Regions from separate parts of the Oceaniradius stylonematis genome, predicted to be linked through region 1. Evidence: predicted binding sites of a transcription regulator. Region 1 holds the regulator's gene; the other holds the start of a gene.
The links. The regulator LexA, encoded in region 1, represses DNA repair genes until DNA is damaged. The targets are predictions, from matches to a motif close to TGTTCNNNNTGTGTTCNG.
Positions count from the first base shown of each region.

Region 2: a site for LexA is predicted at 2,604-2,621, ahead of ACOQOU_RS05900 (ImuA family protein). Genes of this name have one in related genera too.

Region 1 covers NZ_OZ244994.1:133,824-137,811, reverse strand. Annotated here, with positions in the region: gene ACOQOU_RS00755 (peptidylprolyl isomerase) at 1-3, opposite strand, end outside; gene ACOQOU_RS00750 (peptidylprolyl isomerase) at 33-623, opposite strand; gene coaD (pantetheine-phosphate adenylyltransferase) at 654-1,151, opposite strand; gene ACOQOU_RS00740 (hypothetical protein) at 1,237-1,653, opposite strand; gene lexA (transcriptional repressor LexA) at 1,991-2,713, shown strand; gene ACOQOU_RS00730 (ComEC/Rec2 family competence protein) at 2,810-3,988, opposite strand, start outside.
Region 2 covers NZ_OZ244994.1:1,190,433-1,194,420, reverse strand. Annotated here, with positions in the region: gene ACOQOU_RS05920 (branched-chain amino acid ABC transporter permease) at 1-120, shown strand, start outside; gene ACOQOU_RS05915 (histone deacetylase family protein) at 117-1,145, shown strand; gene ACOQOU_RS05910 (DNA topoisomerase IB) at 1,155-2,162, opposite strand; gene ACOQOU_RS05905 (DUF2945 domain-containing protein) at 2,149-2,370, opposite strand; gene ACOQOU_RS05900 (ImuA family protein) at 2,634-3,422, shown strand; gene ACOQOU_RS05895 (Y-family DNA polymerase) at 3,313-3,988, shown strand, end outside.

The DNA of each region.
Region 1 (3,988 bases):
CAATGGGATATCCTCTCCTTGAAATCGTGTGACTACTGATCGGCCATCTCGACCTTGATCATGCGGTCGGGGTCGGCGACGGCGCCGTTCTGCGCCTGCGAGCCGCGCGTGATGTTGTCGACATATTCCATGCCGCTGACGACGCTGCCGACGACCGTGTACTGGCCGTCGAGAAAACGGCCCTCGTCGAACATGATGAAGAACTGGGAATTGGCCGAGTTCGGGCTCTGCGAGCGTGCCATGCCGACGACGCCGCGCATGAAGGGCTCGCCCGAGAACTCGGCCGGAAGGTCCGGCAGGTCGGAGCCGCCGGTGCCGGCGCGGCGCAGGCTGAACCCGTCTTCCATGTCGCCGAACTGGACGTCGCCGGTCTGCGCCATGAAGCCGTCGATGACGCGGTGAAAGGCGACATTGTCGTAGGCGCCCTGGCGCACCAGCGTCTTGATCTGTTCGACATGCTTCGGCGCCAGATCGGGCCTGAGCGCGACGCGCACCTCGCCGTCCTTGAGCGTGATGACCATCGTGTCCGATGGATCGGCCTCGGCCATCGATATCGAAACCGTCGCGCCGGTCAGGCCGAGCGCGGCGGTGGCGGCCAGCACAATTCGTCGTGTCAAACGCATGAAGGAGCCTCTTTTCGTGTCAGCTTTCGATCAGCCGGCAAACCGCGCCTTGAGCGCCTTTTCCACCGGGCCGGGAACGAAGGGCGACACATCGCCGCCCATGGCCGCGATCTGGCGCACCAATGTGGCGGCGATGGGACGGGTTTCGGCCGCCGCGGGCACGAACACGGTCTCGATGTCCGGCGCCATGGCCGTGTTCATGCCGGCCATCTGCATCTCATAGGCATAATCGGTGGAATCGCGCAGGCCGCGCAGCATGGCGACCGCGCCCGCCGCGCGCGCCGCATCGACCACCAGCCCGTCGAACGCGGTTACCGACACCCGGTCGCCGGCAAGGCCCGCCTCGTCCAGCGCGGCGCGGATCAGGCTTTCGCGCTCATCGAAAGCGAACAGGCCTTTCTTGCCGGCATGGGTGCCGATGGCGACCGTCACGCGGTCGAACAGCGCGAGACCGGCCCGCAGCACGGACAGGTGCCCGTTGGTCAACGGGTCGAAGGAGCCCGCATAGATGGCCGAACGTTTGCTCATCGGGTGCGTGTAGGAAAAAAGCGGCGCGCCTGCAAAGCCTTTTCGGCGGGCAGCAAGCCTTCATGATCGGCGACGACGGCGCGCGTCAGCCGGTTTCGCAGGTCACCGCATAGGCGCCCTGTCCGACGATCCGCAAAATTCCGGCTTCCGCGCCGGCCTTGTCCTCGAACGCGCGCTCGAGACGCAGCGTGATCAGGATCTCCTCGACATTGGGATCGGTGAAATCCGCCCAAAGGCGCTCGGAACTCGTATAGCCCTGCCCGAACAGGATCGTTTCGGCATCCTCGCCCTCCGGCGGATTGGTCGCATAGACCGTGCCGTCCGCTTCGATAACCGCATTGACCACAGCCAGCACCGGCACACGTCCAAGCGTCAGCAGAACGGACGTTCCGGGATCGTCGACACCGGTGCAGGCGACGCTTGCCGTCGCCGACGCCGCGCCGGTCAGCCCCAGCGTGGCAAGCGCGGTTGCGCATAACAATCGCCCCGGACCGGCCATCATCCACTCCCTCGAACCGTGAAAACGCATCGCCGTGTGCAACCTATCACATCGCCCGCGCGTTTTCACCGGCACAAACACAGTCATTGTGCCTGTTGGGAGAACCGTCATGATCACGATCTACGCCATCGCCACCGCCGTCACCGTGCTGACCGGCGCCACCGCCCTGTCGTTCGGCCTGATGGTGCGCCCGCGCGACTGACATCGCCGCTGCGCCGCCGGCGTTCGACACGACTGCACGCAGCATTGCAGGCGTTAACCGGATTTTATCCCTTGCGGAACACAAATGGAACAGTTAACGTCTGTTCGACATTTGTTTTCGTTTGTTTCCGGATTCGCCATGCTGACACGCAAACAACTCGACCTCCTGATGTTCATCAATGAACGGCTCAAGGAGACCGGCGTCCCGCCATCCTTCGACGAAATGAAGGAGGCGCTGGATTTGGCGTCGAAGTCCGGCATCCACCGGCTGATCACCGCGCTCGAGGAGCGCGGCTTCATCCGCCGCCTGCCCAACCGGGCGCGGGCGCTGGAAGTGATCAAGCTGCCCGAGGCGATGCAGCCGATCAACCAGGTGCGCCAGCGCTTTTCGCCGAGCGTGGTCGAGGGCGGCCTTGGCCGGCCCGCCGCCCCGTCCGTTCCCGCCGCTCCGCCGCGCGAGGCGCCCGATGGCGCCAATGACGATTTCAGCGTTCCGGTGATGGGCAAGATCGCCGCCGGTGTTCCGATTTCCGCGATCGAGAACCAGACGCGGTCGCTGGTCGTGCCGCCCGACATGATGGGCAAGGGCGAACACTACGCGCTCGATGTCGAGGGCGATTCGATGATCCATGCCGGCATTCTCGATGGCGACACGGTGGTGATCAAACGCACCGACACGGCCAATCCCGGCGAGATCGTCGTCGCTCTGGTCGATGACGAGGAAGCCACCCTCAAACGTTTCCGCCGCAAGGGCGCCTCGATTGCGCTGGAAGCGGCCAACCCAGCCTATGAGACCCGCATTTTCGGGCCCGACCGGGTGCGGATACAGGGGCGGCTGGTCGGTCTCGTCCGGCGCTACTGAGGGTCAGGCGCTAAAGCGGATCAGGAACCGGTCCGATCTGGCGGGTGGTTGGGCGATGTGGCTATTGTCGGCACGCAGCGTGCCGGGCCAGCGCGTTTAATTCCTTTCGGCGAGGTTGCGGGCCGCCCGGCTCCATCGACGGTGATCGTGCCAGGGCCGCAAGGATGCGCCGATCGCATGACGTGCCGTCAGTTTCGGTTCGCCTGAAGCATCGGTTCGGACTGCGATTTCCGCGCTGCCTTGCAGGGCAAGCGTCTGCGCCGTCAGCACCAGCGTGCCGTCGTTGCAGTGCGCAGTTGATGGCGCATAGGCCAGCACGATCAGATCGAATCGCCGGCACAGTTCACCTCCGCTCAACGGTCCGTCCGCCGGTTCCGTGAGGATCGCGATATCGACCGAAGCGCCAGATGCGTGGCGCACATTTGCCATGCAAACCGTCCCGTTGCAGCGCATCGCGCTTTCCCGTCCAGTGCCGTCAGGAGCCTCGGTGAATGGATCATCGACGGAGACGGGCCTGGTCACCGTCCGCGCCGCATAGGCCATCTGCCATTGTTCGAGGATGAACCCGTTCGGCCGCGCACGGTTGACGCGCAGCGTGCCATCGTCGCCGATCATCGCCATCTGCCTGCCGTCCTCGGAGATGACAGCGATCGGCAGTTCGCCCTGCCGGGCAAGCACGATCGCGACGCATGCGGGCAGGATCGCCGCCCAGCGCAGCCAAGTGCGGAACAGGCACAGCCAGGCCAGCGCCACCGTCGCCGCCAGCATGGTGCCCGCGGACATGGCGCCGACCATCCCGTCGGGAGACCGTTCGGCGACCCATTGCGCGATGGACAGGATCCAGCCGGCGCTCGCTGCCATCGCCGCATAGATCGGCCCGTCGATGCCGAACGGGATGGCGAGCGTTGCCAATATCGCCAGCGGCATGGTCAGGAACGAGACGATCGGCATCGCGGCCAGATTGGTCACCAGGCCGAGGACAGCCACGCGCTGGAAATGATAGGCCGCATAAAGCCCGCTGGCGGCGCCTGCGACGATCGAAGTGGCCGCAAGGGCTGCCACGAACCGCCAAGCGTTGGCCGCGGCCGCCGCGGTCCCGCTTTGGATTGGCGTATCGCCGCGCTGCCGTGCCCGTGCAATCCGGGCGCGGTTCCAGCCGTCATAAAGCGCTATCAGCGCCAGCGTCGCGGCAAACGACATGTGAAAGCTCGGCCCGACGACGCTGGCCGGCGCGACGGCGATGACGATGATCGCGGCGATGGCGAGGTTGCGCTT
Region 2 (3,988 bases), 1.1 Mb from region 1:
GTCCTGTTCGTCGTCTTCCTGCCCAAAGGCATCGCCGGCGGGGTCGGCGGGCTGCGCGCCATCATCTCCCGGCCGGCGGGCCAGAACCGATCAACCACCGCAACGGACACCCATCAATGAAGATCGTCTACACCGAAGAGCACCGCAAACGCAGCGCCAGGACCGAACTCTATGGCGGCCAGCTGGTGCCGCCGTTCGAATGTCCCGAGCGGATCGACTTCATTCTGGCCGAAGCGGAAAAGCGCGGCTTCGGCGCCATCGTACCGCCGCGCGCGCACGGCATGGCGCCGGTGCTCGCGGTGCACGATGCGGGTTATGCGGCGTTTCTGGAAAACGCTTGGGCCAACTGGAGCGCGCTCGGCCATCAGGGAGAGGCGATCGTGACGGTCTGGCCGGCGCGCACCATGCGCCCGGATCGCATCCCGGCCCATTTCGAAGCGCAGCTCGGCTATTATTGCCTTGCGTCGGAGACCTCGATCTCGGACGGCACATGGGAGGCGGCGCTGGCGTCCAAGGACGTGGCGCTGACGTCGGCCGACCTTGTGATCGGCGGCGCACGCACGGCGTTCGGCCTGTGCCGTCCGCCGGGCCACCATGCGGCGACCGACCAGTATGGCGGTTACTGCTTCTTCAACAATGCGGCGATCGCGGCGCAGCATGCGCGCGACAAGGGCATCGAACGGGTTGCGATCCTCGATGTCGACTTTCACCATGGCAACGGCACGCAGGAGATCTTCTACGACCGCGACGATGTGCTGTTCATTTCGCTGCATGGCGACCCCGATCAGGCGTTTCCGCATTTCCTTGGCTTTGCCGACGAGACGGGCAGCGGCGCCGGCGAGGGCTTCAACCTCAACCTGCCCATGCCGCCGGGAACCGGGTTCGATGTCTGGCGCGCCGCGCTCGGCAAGGCGATGGAGCGCATCGCGCGTTTCGATCCCGGCCTCGTCATCGTCTCGCTGGGCGTCGATACGTTCGAAAAGGACCCGATCAGCTTCTTCAAGCTGACATCGAATGACTTTTCGACGATGGGGGCCGACATCGCCGCGCTCGGCCTGCCGACATTGTTCCTGATGGAGGGCGGCTATGCGGTCGAGGAGGTCGGCATCAACACGATCAACGTGCTCGAAGGGTTTTGTGTCTGACGCGGCCTGTCAGGCCGCCTCTCGCAGACAGGCGAGCAGCGCAGCCTCGCCCCGGCGCAGGCCGTCGCGCGTGTCGTCGCCCAGAGCATCCAGCCGCGTCGCGCGTTCGTCGTCTGACAGTTCGGCGAGCGCGATGATCGCCGGATGGATGTAGCTCGTTCGCGCGATGGACGGCGTGTTGTTCAGCCGTTCGGCCGCCGCTTCGCTCATGATCCGGATGGTCAGCGGTTCGGGTTTCGTGGCGGCCATGAAGGCGGCATGGGTGCCGTGCCAGGTGCGCAAGCTCTTGGCGGTGGTGCCATCGCCGCAGATGCGCGCAAGCACGTCGCCCAGATGCTCCGAGCGGACAATGCGCGGCGTGCCGTCGTCGGCGAGCCATGTGACCAGTTCGCTGCCGGGCAGGTCGCGGCTGCGCTGAAGGACGCGCTGCAATTGCGCGCCGACCACCGTCTGGTGCACGCGCTTGCCGCCCTTGGCGACGAAGTCGAGATGCACACGCGTGCCGTCGAACCGGACATGCCGGTTGCGCAGCGTCGTTGCGCCGAAGCTGCCATTGTCGGCGGTGTAGCCGGGATCGCCGACGCGCAGGGCGCCGCGGTCGATCAGCGCCAGGACAGCGGCGACCGCCGTTTCAAGGTCGCCGACCTCGCCGGTCAGGCGGTCGCTGATCCAGCGGCGCAGCGCGGGCAGGGTTGCTCCGAACGTCGCCAGTTGGTCGAACTTGCCGTCGGAGCGGGCTTTGGTCCAGTCGGGATGATAGCGATATTGCTTGCGGCGGCGCGCGTCGCGGCCGGTCGCCTGCAGATGGCCGTTGGCGAGCGGCGACATCCAGACATCCTCATAGGCGGGCGGAACCGCGAGGGCCTTCAGGCGCGCCCGTTCGCGCGCGCAGTCGATCCGCGTGCCGTCGGCCGCCAGATAGGTGAAGCCGCGCCCGTGCCGCTTGCGGCGAATGCCGGGCCTGCTGTCGGGATAATAGACGAGGCCGGGCGGCGGCGCGTCGTCAGCCGTCGGCATGGTCGAGTTCGCTGCCCGATTTGAGCACCTGGTCGCCATCGTCCTGTTCGATCAGGAACGCCGGATCCTCGTCGCCGGCATTTCGTGTGACCTCGGTGCCTTTCAGCGTCCGCGTCACCTTGTCGGTGAACCGTTCGGTCACGGAGCCTTTGGCCGTGCCGTCGCCCCAGGACCATGTGACCGTGTCGCCGACCTTGATGTCCGCCATGAGTGTGCTCCCGAATGCTGCGTCAGGCCGCCAACGAACAAGAAGCCGGTCCGGTTCCGGCGCGATTGTCGCAGGGTGTCCGGCGTCCAATCGGCGTGCTCTGAATTGATGGAGGCATGGTCCGGACCATCTCCGTCCGGCACCGGGCATCCGTGTACGGACGGGCTGGCCGGATGTCCGAGCATCGACGATCCGCCTTGTGAATTGACTCTGGCGAAGGGTTGTCATGTAATAAGAACAAAAAGTGAACATTGTGGATTTTCATGCAACCGACACTGATCGAATTGCAGCGTCAGATCACGGCCCTGGCGCCCATGCAGAAGCCGACGGACCAGCAAGGCTTTGTGACGCTGGGGGCGGAAAGGGCCGACGCGGCGCTGGGCAGCGCGCTGGCGCGCGGCGCCCTGCACGAAATGTTTGCGGCGCAAGCGGCGGATGCGGCGGCGCTGACGGGTTTTTGCGCCGGCCTGGCGCAATGCATTTCAGGCGATGCGGGCAGGATCGTCTGGATCCGCCAGGGTTTTTCGGAAACCGAGGCCGGCCCTTTGTTCATGCCGGGGCTCGCGGCGCTGGGGCTCGATCCGGCCCATATCATCCATGTGCGGGCGCGGCGGCCCGAGGACGGGTTGCGCGCCGCACTGGAGGCGGTGCGCTGCGCGGCGCTGGGCGCGGTCCTGATCGAACTCTGGGGCATGCCCAGGAGCCTCGATCTGACGGCGACGCGCCGGCTTGCGCTTGCCGCCGAAGCATCGGGCACGACGCCGCTCCTCATGCGGCTGGCCGCCGAGCCGGGTCCGAGCGTTGCGCAGACACGCTGGCAGGTTGCGGCGGCGCCGTCCCGTGCGCTGGCCGCCAATGCGCCGGGCAGGCCGGCCTTCGACATCACCTTGTTGCGCAACCGCGCCGGCGCATCCGGCCAGCGCTGGCATCTGGAGTGGGATCATGAACGAAAGCGTTTCCGGCATGCCGCGACGGTATCTGGCAGTGTGGCTGCCGTTCCTGACAAGCGACCGGTTCCGGCGCCAGTCGAACGGCTCGCACGCACAGGCTGACGCGTGCCTGTGCTTCACCGAAAAGCACAACAATGCGCTGCGCGTCGTCCGCGTCGATCCAAAAGCCATGGCGATGGGCCTGACGCCGGGGCTCACCCTGGCCGATGCGCGGGCGCGGGTGCCGCAGCTTGCCGCCGTCGAAATGGACCATGCGGCCGATGCGGCGTGGCTCGAACGGATCGCCGATTTCTGCGACCGCTACACGCCGATGACGGCACTCGATGCGCCCGACGGGCTGGTTCTGGACATCACCGGCTGCGCCCATCTGTTCGGCGGCGAAAAGGGCTTGCTCGACGATCTCGTCGCGCGCCTGTCGCACGGGACAACGCAGGTGCGCACGGCCCTTGCCGGCACGCCGCAGGCGGCGCGTGCGCTGGCGCGCTTCGGCCAGCCACATGTGATCGTCGCACCGGGCGGGGAGGCCGCGGCCGTCGCGTCATTGCCCGTGGCCGCGCTCGAGGCGGGCGCCGAGACCATGACGGCATTGCTGCGCGCCGGGCTGAAGACGGTCGGCGATCTGGCATGCCGGCCGCACAAGCCGCTGGTCGCGCGTTTCGGCGCGGCGC